Regions from separate parts of the Bradyrhizobium sp. 521_C7_N1_3 genome, predicted to be linked through region 1. Evidence: riboswitches for the same ligand, from Rfam matches in the RefSeq annotation. Region 1 holds a riboswitch; each other region holds the start of a gene.

Region 1 (3,458 bases):
TGCGGGAATCCGTCCAGCAGCTGGCGCGCGCGGGCGCGACGTGCCACCGCCAGGACTTCACGATTGTTCTTCATGTAGTCTTCATACGCGCCCTCGGCCCTGTCTTTCGCGCTGTGTGCCCGGGTCGACGCATCCTGTGTCTCGGTCTTGAGCCGGTTTGCCGTCTTGACCTCCGCGGCTAGGCGCTCCAGATCGGCAACGAGCTTGGGATCGCGATTCCGCTTGGCGTCTTCGATATTTTTGCCGATTTCCGCCAGCTTGCGATCGAAAGCAGCCAATTCCTCGCCGCATCCAAAGCAGGTCAGGCCAGAGTCGCGGATGGCCTGGAATTGCGCGAACATGGCTTCGAACAGCCGTGCCTCATCCTCCGCGCGCCGGACATCTCCCGCCGATCCAGCAAGTTGCTGGAGCAATTGCTGCCGTTCGGCCTGAAGCTGTTGGCGCATCTGCTCCTTCCGACCGTCGACTTGCGCGATTTCGAGCAATCTCTCGTCGAGATTCCCGACGAAGAAGCCTTCGACTTCGTGGTTGGTCTCGTTCACCCTGACCCTAGCCGTAAGCAGGCTGCGCGCAAGCTTCTCCCCGCGGAGTACCATGACCTCTCGAATTCCGCGCTGTTCGACGCCATCGTCGCAATGGCGTTCTGCCTTGCAGATCGCGACGCGCGGTTCAGGGTCAGCGTGAAGTACCTCGCAGGGCTAACACCGGACATGCTCAGCACGACAGGCAGGGCGATCATAGGCGGACAAGCCGGCTTCGATACACTGTGCGAACGGTTGAGACATGTAAACGGCACCCGAGCCGGCCATCACGGCCGCATCAAAGAGCTGGGACATTTGGCTGGGCTTTCGACGTCGGAGTCGCCCCTCGATCCTCAGATCAGGTCGATCTTGCTAGAGAAGATCGAAACGAACATCGCAAATGCCGTCGAGGCGGAGTCTCTTGAAACTCGCTGCCCGTGTGGTCGAGACCACGAGCCGCATTCGCCTTGCGTTCGCCGCGGCATGTCCCGAAGCCGACCTGATCCGCGGCTTGCCCGGCGCGCTGCTGCCGCTCAGTCCTTGACCGGCGGGGCGTCCGCCCCCCGTTCGCCCAACTTATCCCTCAAGCGCGTTGCAAAGTACGGGTCGTCAGGCGGTGAAAAGCCGAAGGCAATCCTGTGCGCCTCGTCAGAGCAGATGTGCGGCCACATCAATCGGACTAGAAAAACGCACTCTCACGAATAGGACGGGCTAAACTGTCACATGTTGTGTCACTCAGCACTCGATTCACGCCCCTTGCTTGACTCGGTTATGAGGGGCCTTCAGTCTGGTTATCGGTAGCGCCGAAAGGCGTATCAAGGGAATACGGTGCGTCCTCACGGACAAGGCCGAAGCTGCCCCCGCAACTGTAAGCGGCGAGCCGACGACAGTTGGGCCATTGGGTTCGTTCGTTCGAACCTGGGAAGGTGGTCGGAGGCGTCAACCCGCGAGCCAGGAAACCTTGCTGCCGGTCGTGGTCATGGACTGACGCAGGGGCGGGGTGCTCCAAGACGTTGCAAAGCCGATCGAGATCTGCCGCATTCGGGGCGAACGGCTGCCGCTCACGGCGAATGTGCGTGACGGCTTTTTGTTTCGCCCGTGGTCATCACCGTTTTCATTTCAAACGTAGTAGCCGTGCCGGCGCGAGTTTCGGCGTCAACTTCAATCCTGCTCAAACAGCGCTGGCTGTCCGGGTCAGCATTGACGCTAGGAATCGTGCTGGCCTCGATCGCCGCAGCGGGATCGGCGTCCGCACAGCCTCCGCAACTGCTCAATCCGTGATTGTCTCCTCGGCCAATCCGTGGGGCAACACCGTCACCGCGGCAGCAGCAGCGGCGCGAGCGCGTACGCCTCTGGTACGTGGCCGCGACCCGGGCGCGCGACCTGCTGATCCTGCCTAGGCACTCCGCCGACCTGTCGGACAAGTGCTGGGCAAAGCTCGTCGATTTGGGCCTGGCTGGTCTCCCGGCGATCAACCCGAACGACGTCGGCACCGCGAAGGAAAGGAACGTCACGCCGCTAGAGAACGGGCAGACCCGCGAGACCTTCGCCGCCGAGGCGACCGCTATCTTCGATGTGCGCAAGACCGTGATCTGGCGTCGCCCGAGCCGGAGCGAACTTGATCAGGTGGACGAGCCAGAAGCGAAGATCGAAAGCGGGGAAATTCCGGAAACCGGCGCTGCGGAGCCTGCTGCCGTTCTCAGAAGTTCGACGCGTGGCACCATCCTTCACAAGCTAATCGAGGAGGTGCTGACCGGAGAAGCCTGCGACGCCAGGGCGGACTTGAAACGCGGGCTGCGGAACTGATCCGGCAGATGGGGCACGAACCGGCGGAGGATCCGAAGATGGGCATCAGCGCCGTCGAACTGACCGCCACGGTGCTGCGGACGCTCGCTCTTCCGGACGTCGTGACGCCGCGACCGCGTCTCGCCCCCGAGCTCCCGTTGTTCGGAAGCCAGACTCACGAAGGCGGCAAGGTCCTGCTCTCCGGACAGGTTGACGCGATCGCGTTCGACGAGGCCGGCGCCATCGACGCGGTCGTCGATTGGAAGAGCGACGTGGCTCCGGATGCGCCGAGCATCGGCCACTACAGACAGCAGATCGCCGACTATCGGAAGCAGACGAACCTAAGCGGGACAGGTCGTCGATGTGACTTGAGCCCCCGCGGCTGCTGCTCAGGATCCAAGCGCCGTCTCTGCCGGCCTGGTCTACCTTGCCGAGCTGCGGTTGCTCACGCTTGGCTGAGATCGAATCTGAAAGTTCTCCGCAGTTTCACGGATTTCGAAATTGATCGGTCCAGGTCGCCCGTCCGGAGTTCGGGCCCACAGGTATGCGGAGCCTTCATCCAGCACGATCGACTCGACCGAGAAGCCTGCACGCTTAACCAATCCGGCGAGATCGTCCGGCGGGATGAGGCCGTAGAAGGAATGGCCCCTAAGCGAGTCCATGAGGAAGCCGTTGCCGTATGGTTGACAATTCGGGAGATTCTGCATCCTTGTAAAATCAGAATTGCGATAGAGCGTCACAAACAAGCAAGTGCCGTTTGGCTTTAGCTTAGCTCTCATCAGTTGAACGATGCCAAGTCTCACGCTTGCCGATGGGATCACAGAAAGAACGTTTATGCAGAAGCCGCGGTCGTATCTCCGGTCATGGGAGGCAAACTGACCCACGGTGAGGGCGTGGACGTGATTTGATTTGCCGACGTAATCGCGGATGGTGGTCGAACGACCGCGGATCATTTGACCCCTTGAAAGCTGCACTTCCGAATCCACCAACGCAAGTTCGCCGGTGGTTTTGGCTATTGCCCGTTCGTAACGCAGTTTGCCGCAGCCAAAGTCGAAGCTGGAATGAATTGGCTCGAGACGCGAGATCAGCTTCTTAAGATAGGCCCAACTCTGTGTTTCCGGCTTGGCTGCGTTTTCGCTCCGGACGATGATA
Region 2 (3,458 bases), 4.4 Mb from region 1:
TGCCGCCATAGACGCCCAGTGCCGGCTGCAGAAAGCCGGTCGGATTTTGATAGTGCACATTGGCGAGATTATCGACCCGGCCAAACACCTTCACCTGGTCGGTGACCAGATATTCGGCTGCGACGTTGACGATGGTGTAGGCCGAAGCCAGCAGACGCGGAATGCTGAAGTCACGGTTGCCATCGACGAAACTCCCGACGTGCAACACGGTTGCGGACAATGTGAGCGGGTCGATCGGATTCCAGATGACATTCGCGCTCCACTTCTCCTTCGGACGCCTCAGCAGCTCCAGTCCCGCTGTCACATCGACCGCGCGGGTAAAAGTGTAGTCGGCACGAACGCGAAGCCGGTCGGTGATCGCCGCCGCGACGAAGCTCTCCGTGCCCTCCGTGATCGCCTTGCCGATATTGGTGTTGGTGCTCGTGAATGTCACGGGATCGAACGTGCTCTGGATCAGGTCCGTGATGTTGTTGCGGAAGTAGGTCGACCCGAAGCGAACGCGATCGCCAAACAAGGGTTGCTCGAAGCCCGCGTCGTATCCGACGCTTTCCTCGGGCCTGAGGTTGGGATTTGCAAAGAAGAAGAACGCGGGAAAGCTCACGTAAAGCTGGTTGAGCGTCGGCGCCTTGAACCCCGTGCCGTAGCTTCCCTTGAACTTCGTATCCGTGACCGGCACGATCACGGCAGACGCCAGACGAAAGGTCGGATGCTCTCCAAACCGCTCGTTGTCGTCCTGCCGGACGTTGGCCGTGAAGAAGACGCGATCCCGGAACTGGGACTGCAGCTCCATATAGCCGGCCTTGTTGACGTTTTGCGCCGAGAGCATCGCCGTTTGCAGTGTTTCGGTCTCATGCTCCGCGCCAAGGATGACATTGCTGTTGGGCGCGAGCTGGGTCGTGGTGTGCCAATCATACTTGACGCGGTCGCCGGTCGTGATCGTGGCCATCGCGTTGCCGGGCGAGATGTTGTAGTTCCAGTGGTTGGTGTAGTTGACGCCGAAATAGCTCGTCATCCGGTCGTCGAGAGCAGACCAGACCGCCTCCCCGCGCGTGAAGAGCTGGTGCACCGTCTGCGTGCTTTGCGCGGCCGCGGGAAAGCTCGCGAATGTGACGAGATCGAAGGTGTCTCCGGTAAAGCGGAGGGTGGCGTCAGTGTACCGCGCCACGCCGTTGAGCGTCAGGCGTTCGCTCAATTCGGCGCCAAGCTTCGTCGAATAAGTCATGTTGTCGTAGTTGTTGCCGATCGCCTTCTGCCCCGGCGGCAGCAATTCGACCGGCGTCACCGGCACGTCGTTCGCGTGGAAATGCGCAACGTTGAAGGCATAGTTGAAGTGGTCCTGTGAACCGCTCAGGCCTGCGGTTTGATTGAACGTTCCGAACGAGCCTCCCTCGACCGAGCCGGTCGCGCGGGCGGGACCGTCGCCCTTCTTCGTCACGATGGAGATCACGCCCCCCAGCGCGTCTGCGCCGTAGAGACCGCCCTGCGGACCGCGCAGGACTTCGATCTGCTGAATATCGGAGGTGAGCAACTGGCCGAAATCAAACGAACGGTTCGGGTTGCCGGGATCGCTGACGTCGATGCCGTCGATCAGGACCTTGGTGTGGTTGGAATTCGTTCCGCGCATGAAGATCGACGTCTGTCCGCCGGGACCGCCGGTCTGCACGAGGTTCAAGCCAGGAACCACGCTCAGCGCATCGGATGCGGTCCGGCGCTGATCGCGCTCGATGTCTCTGGCGGTCAGAACCGTCACCGAGCTCGCAACCAGATTGGTCGGCGTGACAACGCCCGTCGGGCTGACGACGACCGTCGGAAACAGGTTGGCCGCGGATACCCCGGCAACCGGGGGCGACGCCGGCACCAGCTCGGGCTTAGGGACCCGAGCGAAGCGCCGCTCGGGCTTGTCGGGCGCAAGCCGCGCGACTTGCGGCTTGGCCGCACGCGCGGTCGGCGCGACCTCGACCGGCGGCAGCAGATCGGGCGATGCCGATTGCTGGGCCTGGGCAATGGACAGATCGAGCGAAGACAGGGAAACGAGCACGACAAGGCCGGCGCGGAAGCGCCTGGCGGCAAAGACAATACGGGACACTCTTGTAACCTCGGTATGACGTCAGTGGCACGTCACAGCGAACGATGTTTCACGGCGGAGCGTTCGATTGCTCCGGTGAAGCTAATGTCTGTACTCCCCGACCGACATCTTCGCGTGTGACCACGGCTGACGGCAGGTCTCCTGGCTCGCGGGTCGTTACCTTACGTCGCCTTCCCAGGACCGAGATTCCCAGTGGCATATGACGAAAGATTCACCGCTTACAGTTGCGGGGGCAGCCGTGGCGTTGAGAATATCCCGGTATCGGGAAAATCTCGCACCACGTTCCCTTTTGATCTCCGTGAGGAGAACCGTCACCGGCCAATCTAGGGGGCGGGCAAGCGGAGAGTCAATCGGCCGGTTGCATCACGGTCAAAGCACCGCACCGGAGATTGAGCCGGCGCAATCAGGCCGGCTCCCGTTCCGAATGCGTCCTGATCACCGCCCGCTCGCCGGCATCGACGAGCTGGCCGATGCCGGTGCGGCCCGTGAGCGCGCAGCGGATGATGTTCTCGGCAACGGACCTGCGAAAGCAATGGTCCTCACCGATTGGGCGATTGCGGCAGACCCGATCCAGCGCCAGCTTCATGTTGATCCGGGTGCGGGTGTCGAAATGCTCGCTGATCATTCGCAGGGCCTCGATGCGTTGATGTCGGAGCGGAAACGCGTCGGCCTAGGCCGGGTTCCAAAAACGGACCGCGCAAGGTGTTGCGCAGAGCTGATTGCGCCCAATCTCTTGGTTCTGTGACAGGCGGGTTACGCCCGCCCTCTTGGCCGCTGGGCCTGAGCCCAGGCCGCGCCGACGTCGCGCAGCGGGGCGTCGCTGCGCCGGATCGGGGTCAGCTCACCGGAGGCCGAGATGATGGCGGTCTCCTCGCGGCGACAGCGCGGGCATACGAAGCGGACCTCGTGCGGCGACGAAGACCAGCTCGAACGTTTGACGTTGGCCGCCATCGGCCATGCATCGCAATGCGAGCACGACACCAGGAACCGACCGGGATCGAGCATACCCATTCCATAGGACTCCGCGTCCTGCCTGCCCCTTCAATGACTGACCCATGTGAATCGTTCCGGTGCCCGAGCACCGTCCCCCCTAGCTCCAGGCAGCGCCGCCGCTCAGTGGGCGCCCTTGAGGGTGCATGACGTGGTGCAGGTGACGGTGTTGCCGTGGTCGCACGCCTTGCAGGCGGCAACGCACTGGTTCATGTCGCGGGGATTGTAGGAGCTGTAGCTCCGCATCGCACAGACCGGGGTCGAGCCGGTGATGTCCTGCTCCTGATTGCAGGCGGCCATCATGAGCGCGAAGATGAGGACTGCAACAAGGCGCATGGGATTGCCCTGGTAGGGAGCGGCAAAGCGACGTCGGCGAGGTGCG
Region 3 (3,458 bases), 2.6 Mb from region 1:
GCGCGGCACGTTCGGCGGCGTGTTGCCGGAGAACGATCCGCCGACAAAGTTGTAGTCGGCGTAACGCGCATCGACATAGGCGATGTTGCCCCAAAGACGCAGGGGATCGATCGGGCGCACCGCGGCGGCAAGCTCGACACCTTTCGATTCCTGCCGTCCCGCAATGTTGAGCGTCTGGCCGCCGGCTGCCGCATAGACGTTTTTGCGCACGATGTCATAGGCCGAGAACGACCACTCCGCCCGGTTGTCCCAGAACAGATGCTTGACGCCGGTCTCGTATGTGCGCGCGGTGGTCAGGTCCAGGTTCTGGGTCGGAGCAAGCAGGAAGATGTTGTTGGCCGAGATGTCGGCGCCGGTGGCGTACTGGCTGAAGAAGGTTAAGCCGGGGACGGCGTCCCACGTGTAGCCGATACGGCCGGTGACGGGCGCCCAGTCCTTCGTGAACGGGAAATTCGCGTTCACCAGACCGTTCTGGTCAGTCGAGTTACGGTCAAGCCCGATATGCTCGACGCGCAGGCCGCCAATCAACGCGAAGGTCCGCGTGAGCTTCAGCCGGTCCTCGAACGACAGCGCCTCGTTATTGATGCGCGCGGTCTGCTGCTTGGTCGTGAGATCGCCGTAAAAGCCGCGATCAGGATCGACCAGCGAGACAAAATCGTTCGGGAAGTTCGCCGCGCCCGGCCTCACAAAGTCGAGGTAACTCGACGAGAACGTCGTTGCCATGCGGTTGTCGAAGCCTGCGATATTGGCATCCCAGATGAGGTCCGTGATGTTGCCGACGAGGCGCTGGCTGTGCGCGACATAGAAGCGCTCGCGATACACCTGGTTCTTGACGGAGTCGAACGCCTCGATCTCGTTGTTGAACCACGTGCGCTCTGCGCCGTAACCATAGGCCTGACTCTTCAGCGTCAGGTCAGGCGCCAGCTTCAGCTCGAAGCCACCGCGCAGCCACACCTCCTGCGCGACGTTGCGGTTATCGAGGACGTTGTAATTGGTGTTGAAGGTGCGGTCGTCGATCGTGACGGCGCCAAGGTCGGTCCTGTTGAAGTAGTTGCCCGAAACAATGCCGCTCGTCGCATGCGAGCCGCTGAAGGCGATCGGTACCAGCGGTGCGCCCCAATAGGCCTTCGAGCGATCTTCCCGGTACTCGATCGCGCCCCAGATCTTGAGGCTGTCGGAGATGCGGTAATTGAGTTGGCCAGACACATCCAGCGTCCTGGTATTGGTGTCGTCGGCAAAGCCGTTGAGCGAGGCGCGGCTGATGTCGAAGCGGTAGTCGAGGCCCTGCACATTGGTGCTGCCGCCCGAGCCGTAATGGACGCCGAACGAGTTGAGCGAATCCCAGGAGAAATCCGCCTCGTTCCGGATCGCCCCGGTGTGCGGCTGCTTGGTGACGAGGTTGATCGACCCGCCGGCCGCCCCCTCACCCGAGATCAGCGAGGCCGGGCCCTTCAGAAATTCCACGGCTGCGAGATTGGCCGTATCCGTGATCCGCGAGGTCATGTTCTGCGGACCGATCTTGATGCCGTTGTAGAGCATGTTGATCTGGCTGTTGGTGAAGCCACGCATGGAGAAGGCCGCGGGCTCGGCCGGATTGTCGCCGGAGGTGACGCCGACAGCGCCCTGCGCTACCTCGGACACGGTGCGATAACCCTGCTCGCGCATGGTCTCGGCCGAGATCACCTCGACGGTCGCGGGTATCTGCCGTACGGTCAGGCCGAGCCGCGAGGCGCTTTCAGCCACAACATTCGTATTGAGGGGTGTCTGCACTCCCGCGCTCGCCGCGGCGGGCTTTGGCGCTGCTGTCGCCGCGGCCGCGGATCTGCGCGATGACGCGCGGCGAGCGGTTTGCCCTTCCCGGCCTGCTGGCCTCGCCTGCTTGCGGGATTGGGCGGGCGACACCTCGACAGGCGGCAGCGGTTCGCGAGCCTGCTGCGCCACGGCGGCAGGCAGATCGAGAGTGGCAAAGGATGTGAGTGCGGCGGAGGCGAGCAGGAAGCAACGCGGTCGTACAAGACGAATGGAAGACACAGTTCGGGACCTCGGTATGACGTCAGTGGCACGTCACAGCGAACAAGGTCCCACCTTCGGCCTTTCAGCCTTCCGATGAAGCCGAATGTCTGTACTCCCCGACCGACATCTTCGCGTGTGACCACGGCTGACGGCAGGTCTCCTGGCTCGCGGGTCAGTACCTTGCATCGCCTTCCCGGGACCGAGATACCCAGTGGCTCGTGACGCAAGATTCGCCGCTTACAGTTGCGGGGGCAGCCGCGGCATTGGGGACAAAACCCCCGCACCGCATTCCCTTTTCATCCCCACTCGGGGAAACCGTCAAAGCCATCTAGGATTACCGACAAGACAGAGTCAATGTGCCGGTGCGACGATATTACCACAGCGACCAACTTCCTTGGAGATAGGCATGGAAGGCGAGACCTTCCTCTGGCTGATACGGCATGCGCCCGTCGACGGCGTCAAGGGGACGATCCACGCAGCCGACGCGCCCGCCGATCTCGGCAATCGCGTGCAACTGGAGGCGTTGCAGCGGAGGCTCCCGCCAGATGCTGCGAGCTTTGCGAGCCCGGCGCGACGCACGGTCGAGACGGCGCGCGCGCTGGGACTTGAACCCGCGCTGGTGCCCGAATTCGGCGAGCAGGATTTCGGCGACTGGACCGGCCGGCGGCATGACGAGCTCGCCGCGACCGGCGGCGAAGCCTATGCGCAGTTCTGGAGCGATCCGGCGCACGGGCGGCCGCCGGGCGGCGAAAGTTTCGAGGATCAGGTCGCGCGCGTCCGGCTGGGCCTCGCGCAAATCGGCGCCGGCTCGGCAACGCTCGTCGTGCATTCCGGCACGATCCGCGCCGCGCTCTGCATTGCGCTGGATCTGACCCCACAAACGGCCCTGCGCTTCGTGGTCGATCCGTTGTCACTGACCCGGATCGACCGGCTCGCCACGGGCTGGCGCGTCGTCGCGGTCAATCAGCGCGCGGCTTGAGCCGGGTCAGGCCGGGCGATCCGGCACGTTGGCCTGCGCGAAGGTCGCCATGCCGTTGTGAAGGCTGCACGCGAGCCGCACCAGCGGCAGCGCGATGGCCGCACCCGATCCTTCGCCAAGCCTGAGATCGAGGCTGATCAACGGCTGCACGTTCAGCGCACGCAGCACCAGCCGATGCCCCTGCTCCGCCGATTGATGCGACGGCAGCAGGAATGGCTGGCACGACGGGTTCAGCCGCACCGCGGCCAGCGCGGCCACCGATACGATGAAGCCATCGATCAACACGGGAATGCGGGCTTGCGCAGCCGCAATGATGGCGCCGCAGATCGCCGCGATTTCGAGGCCGCCGACGCCGCACAGGATCTTTTCCGGCGAAGCGCCCGCAACGCCATGCCGCGCGATCGCAGCGTCGATCACGCCCGCCTTGTGCGCGCGGCCGGCCGCGTCGACGCCGGTACCGCTGCCC
Region 4 (3,458 bases), 2.6 Mb from region 1:
CCGTCGAGCATCACCACCACGGTGTCGACGCCCTGCGGCCAGCCGCCTTCGCGCAAGCGGCGCCCCGTCGTAACCAGGAAGGGCTCGCCGATGTCGTTGAGCGGCAGCGCATGCGCCGCGCACAACGCCTGGATCGAGGTGATGCCGGGCACGACCTCGATATCAGGCAAGGGATCGAGCCGGCGCGCAATGCGCAGCGAGGAATCATACAGTGAGGGATCGCCCCAGATCAGCAGCGCGACCTTGCCGTCATCACCGAGCTGGCTCGCGATCGTCTGCGACCAGGCCGCGGCCACGGCGTCGTGCCAATCGTCCACGCCCTTGTGATAGTCCGCTTCACCGGCATCGCGCACGGGAAGGTCGAACTCGGCAATGCGCGTCGTTTGATTGGTGAGCACATCCGCGCAGATCGTCCGCCTGAGATCTGCGAGATCGGACTTCGCCGTCCCCTTGCGCGGGATCAGGATGAGATCGGCCGCGTTGATGGCTTGAACGGCGGCGCGTGTGAGCTGCTCCGGATCGCCGCAACCGATGCCTATCAGGGAGAGCGTGAGCATCGCGCGTGCAGGGGCGGCCGTGACGGCCGCCCCCTTTGTCTCTTAAGCCGCGTTGTGCAGGCGCGGCGTGACGAGGCCGGGCGCGGTGACGCCGCGCAGCGATTTCGCCAGCGCCAGCACGGCGAGATCGGCCAGCGGCTCGATCACGATGACGAGTGCGTAGGAGGCCGCGAAGGTCGCGATATTGACGAGGTTGGTCGCACCGAAGCCCGAGCCATAGAGCGCCCAGAACGCGACCCAGGCGATGACCCCGGCCTGATACGTGGTCGACAGCGCCAGCGCCTGGCGATAGCTGAGATCGACATAGGCGGTGTTGCGGGCAATGATCCGCGTGGCGATCGCCTGGATCGCGAACAGCGGCACCAGCAGCGTGGTGACGTTCATGCCGTATTGCGGCAGGTCGGGTGGCTCGAAGAACACGCCCTGGAACAGCAGGCCGAACGCGAGGCCGAAGGCCGCAGGCGCTGCCCCAAACAGCAGGAACAAGGTCGAGCCGAGGATGAAGTGCACCTCGGAGACGCCGACCGGGAAATGCGGCAGGATCTCGAAGAAGACGAACACGAGGCCCGTGGTGGCGAGCGTCCGCGCCGCGAACGACGTGATGCCCTGCTCGCGCACGGTCTCGACCGCGAGCTTCAGCGCAACGCCGCCGACGGCGATGCCGGTTGCGTAACTCAACACGAGCTTGGCGCCCGATACGACTCCGGGTTCGATATGCATGGTTCAGTTCCTTCCTGCCGTCACACCCGACGGCCTTGGCCACAAAACATGCACGGCCGGTCTCCTGGCTCGCGGTTCACTGGGGTTCTCCGGCCTTCCCGGGCCTCGCGGCCCAGTGGCTGATCGGAGCCCCTCACCGCTTACAGTCGCGGGGGCGGCTGGGGTTTTGGGCGGCGCAACTGTCCGCCCACCCCCATTCCCGATTATGCTCCGGCGGTTTGCGCCGCCTCGAGCACCATGCGTCTCCTGTGTGCCCCTTTCGCCAGCCGGGCGTCAAGGGGCGAAGGGCGGCCGGGACGGTCATGACGGATAATCGCCCGCCAGCGCGCCGAACAGGATCACGGCGGCCGTCGAGGCAGCGCCGCCCCGCGCAAGCTGTTCGGCCAGCTCGGCAATGGTGGTGCGGACCAGCCGCTCGTCGGGACGGCCGAGGGATTCGGCGAACAGGGCCGGAGTGCTCGGGGTGAGGCCGTGCTCGATCAATTTTGCGACAAGCGCCGGAAAGGTGCGCCGGCCCATATAGACCACGGTGGTCGCTTCGGGATCCGCCAGCGCCGCCCAGTTCAAATTCTGCGGCAGGTCGCCGGTCACATCGGCCCCGGTCACGAACTGCACCCGGCGCGAGGTGTGGCGCCGGGTCAGGGGAATGCCGGCTTGCGCGGCGGCGACACAGGCCGAGGTGATTCCGGGAATGATCTCGTAGCCGATGCCGGCTTCGCGCAGCGCCTCCAGCTCCTCCTCGAGCCGGCCAAAGATGCCGGCATCGCCCGATTTCAGCCGCACCACGCGGACGCCGGCCGCGGCATAGTCGACCAGCAGGCGGTTGACGTGGTGCTGCTTGGTGGAGGGCCGCCCTGCCCGCTTCCCGACCGCGACGAGATTGGCGCCGGGCCGGGCCAGATCGAGGATCGCGCCCGAGGCGAGGTCGTCGTAGAGCACGACATCGGCATCGCGCAGCCGCGCGGCGCCCTTGACCGTGAGGAGCTCGGGGTCGCCAGGGCCTGCCGAGATGAAGGTGACAAAACCGCTCACCGGTCCTCCGCGATCAGATGGAAGAACGTGCCGGTGGCTTGTCCCCGGCGCGAGCCCGTCTCGGCGATGACCGCGCCTGTTGCATCGTGCACGACCGCGAGCGGCGTATCCGGCTGCGCGACAATCGTCGAATAGTGGAACTCGTGGCCGCGCAGGCGCGCGCCGACCTGATGCCCCGGCATCGGCGCGGCGAGCGCAGCGAGACGATAGCCGAGATGCATGCGGCGCTTGGCAAAGCTCGTCTCCAGCCCGAGCAGGCCCGTCATCTCATGACGGATGCCGTCGGCATCGGTCAGAGCGGTTCCCAGCACCATATAGCCTCCGCATTCGCCGTGCACCGGCCGTGTGTCCGCGAAGGCGCGCAAGCCGCCGCGAAAGCGGGCGTTGGCCGCGATCTTCCCCGCGTGCAGCTCGGGATAGCCGCCGGGCAGCCAGCAGACATCGGCGCTCGCGTCAGGCGCTTCATCGGCAAGCGGCGAGAAGATCGAGATCTCGGCGCCGGCCGCGCGCCAGGCTTCCAGCATGTGCGGATAGATGAAGGAGAACGCGGCATCGCGGGCCAACGCAATGCGCTGCCCGGGCGGCGTCACATTCATGCCGTTTGCCGCCGGTTGCGGCGACCAGCTTGCTGCCGATCCCAGCACCGCATCGAGATCGACGTGTTCGGCGACGAAGCGCGCGGCCTCGTCGATCAGCTTGCCGATCTCGGCCTGCTCCTCGGCCTGCACGAGGCCGAGATGCCGCTTCGGCAGGCTGATCTCGGCATGGCGCGGCAGCGCGCCGAACACGGCGATGCCGGCGTCGTTGAGTGCACGCCGCACGAGATCTTCATGACGTTGGCTGGCGACGCGGTTGAGCACGACGCCGGCGAGGCGCACGCCGGCGCGATAGTCGCGAAGGCCTGCGGCGATCGCCGCCGCGGTCTGGGCCTGTCCGGAGGGATCGATCACCAGCAGCACCGGCCAGCCCAGCATCTCCGCAATGTCGGCGGTGGCGCCGGTGCCTGAGACGCCGCGCGCGGCGACGCCGTCGAACAGGCCCATCGAGCCCTCCGCGAGCACGACATCGGCATCAGTGCCGCGACCGACAAGATGCGCAATCGTCCCGCGATCCATCGCCCAGCTATCGACGTTGACGGAAGCGCGCCCC

What was found. A riboswitch is a leader RNA that binds a small molecule or an ion and turns the genes downstream of it on or off. The one in region 1 is predicted to bind cobalamin.
Region 2: linked by a shared signal. The riboswitch ahead of AB7008_RS27525 (TonB-dependent receptor plug domain-containing protein) and the one ahead of AB7008_RS06960 (hypothetical protein) in region 1 are both predicted to bind cobalamin.
Region 3: linked by a shared signal. The riboswitch ahead of AB7008_RS18895 (TonB-dependent receptor) and the one ahead of AB7008_RS06960 (hypothetical protein) in region 1 are both predicted to bind cobalamin.
Region 4: linked by a shared signal. The riboswitch ahead of AB7008_RS18875 (energy-coupling factor ABC transporter permease) and the one ahead of AB7008_RS06960 (hypothetical protein) in region 1 are both predicted to bind cobalamin.

What each region holds. Positions count from the first base shown of each region.
Region 1 is NZ_CP197232.1:1,507,072-1,510,529, reverse strand. Features, by position in the region: gene AB7008_RS06970 (SbcC/MukB-like Walker B domain-containing protein) at 1-542, opposite strand, end outside; gene AB7008_RS06965 (transposase) at 943-1,065, shown strand; cobalamin riboswitch at 1,303-1,504, shown strand; gene AB7008_RS06960 (hypothetical protein) at 1,881-2,327, shown strand; gene AB7008_RS06955 (hypothetical protein) at 2,729-3,458, opposite strand, start outside.
Region 2 is NZ_CP197232.1:5,910,868-5,914,325, forward strand. Features, by position in the region: gene AB7008_RS27525 (TonB-dependent receptor plug domain-containing protein) at 1-2,086, opposite strand, end outside; cobalamin riboswitch at 2,201-2,414, opposite strand; gene AB7008_RS27530 (hypothetical protein) at 2,490-2,711, opposite strand; gene AB7008_RS27535 (hypothetical protein) at 2,840-3,097, opposite strand; gene AB7008_RS27540 (hypothetical protein) at 3,200-3,412, opposite strand.
Region 3 is NZ_CP197232.1:4,119,164-4,122,621, reverse strand. Features, by position in the region: gene AB7008_RS18895 (TonB-dependent receptor) at 1-2,031, opposite strand, end outside; cobalamin riboswitch at 2,147-2,348, opposite strand; gene AB7008_RS18890 (histidine phosphatase family protein) at 2,420-2,992, shown strand; gene cobT (nicotinate-nucleotide--dimethylbenzimidazole phosphoribosyltransferase) at 2,999-3,458, opposite strand, start outside.
Region 4 is NZ_CP197232.1:4,114,910-4,118,367, reverse strand. Features, by position in the region: gene cobF (precorrin-6A synthase (deacetylating)) at 1-557, opposite strand, end outside; gene AB7008_RS18875 (energy-coupling factor ABC transporter permease) at 600-1,277, opposite strand; cobalamin riboswitch at 1,315-1,532, opposite strand; gene cobA (uroporphyrinogen-III C-methyltransferase) at 1,578-2,309, opposite strand; gene AB7008_RS18865 (cobyrinate a,c-diamide synthase) at 2,306-3,458, opposite strand, start outside.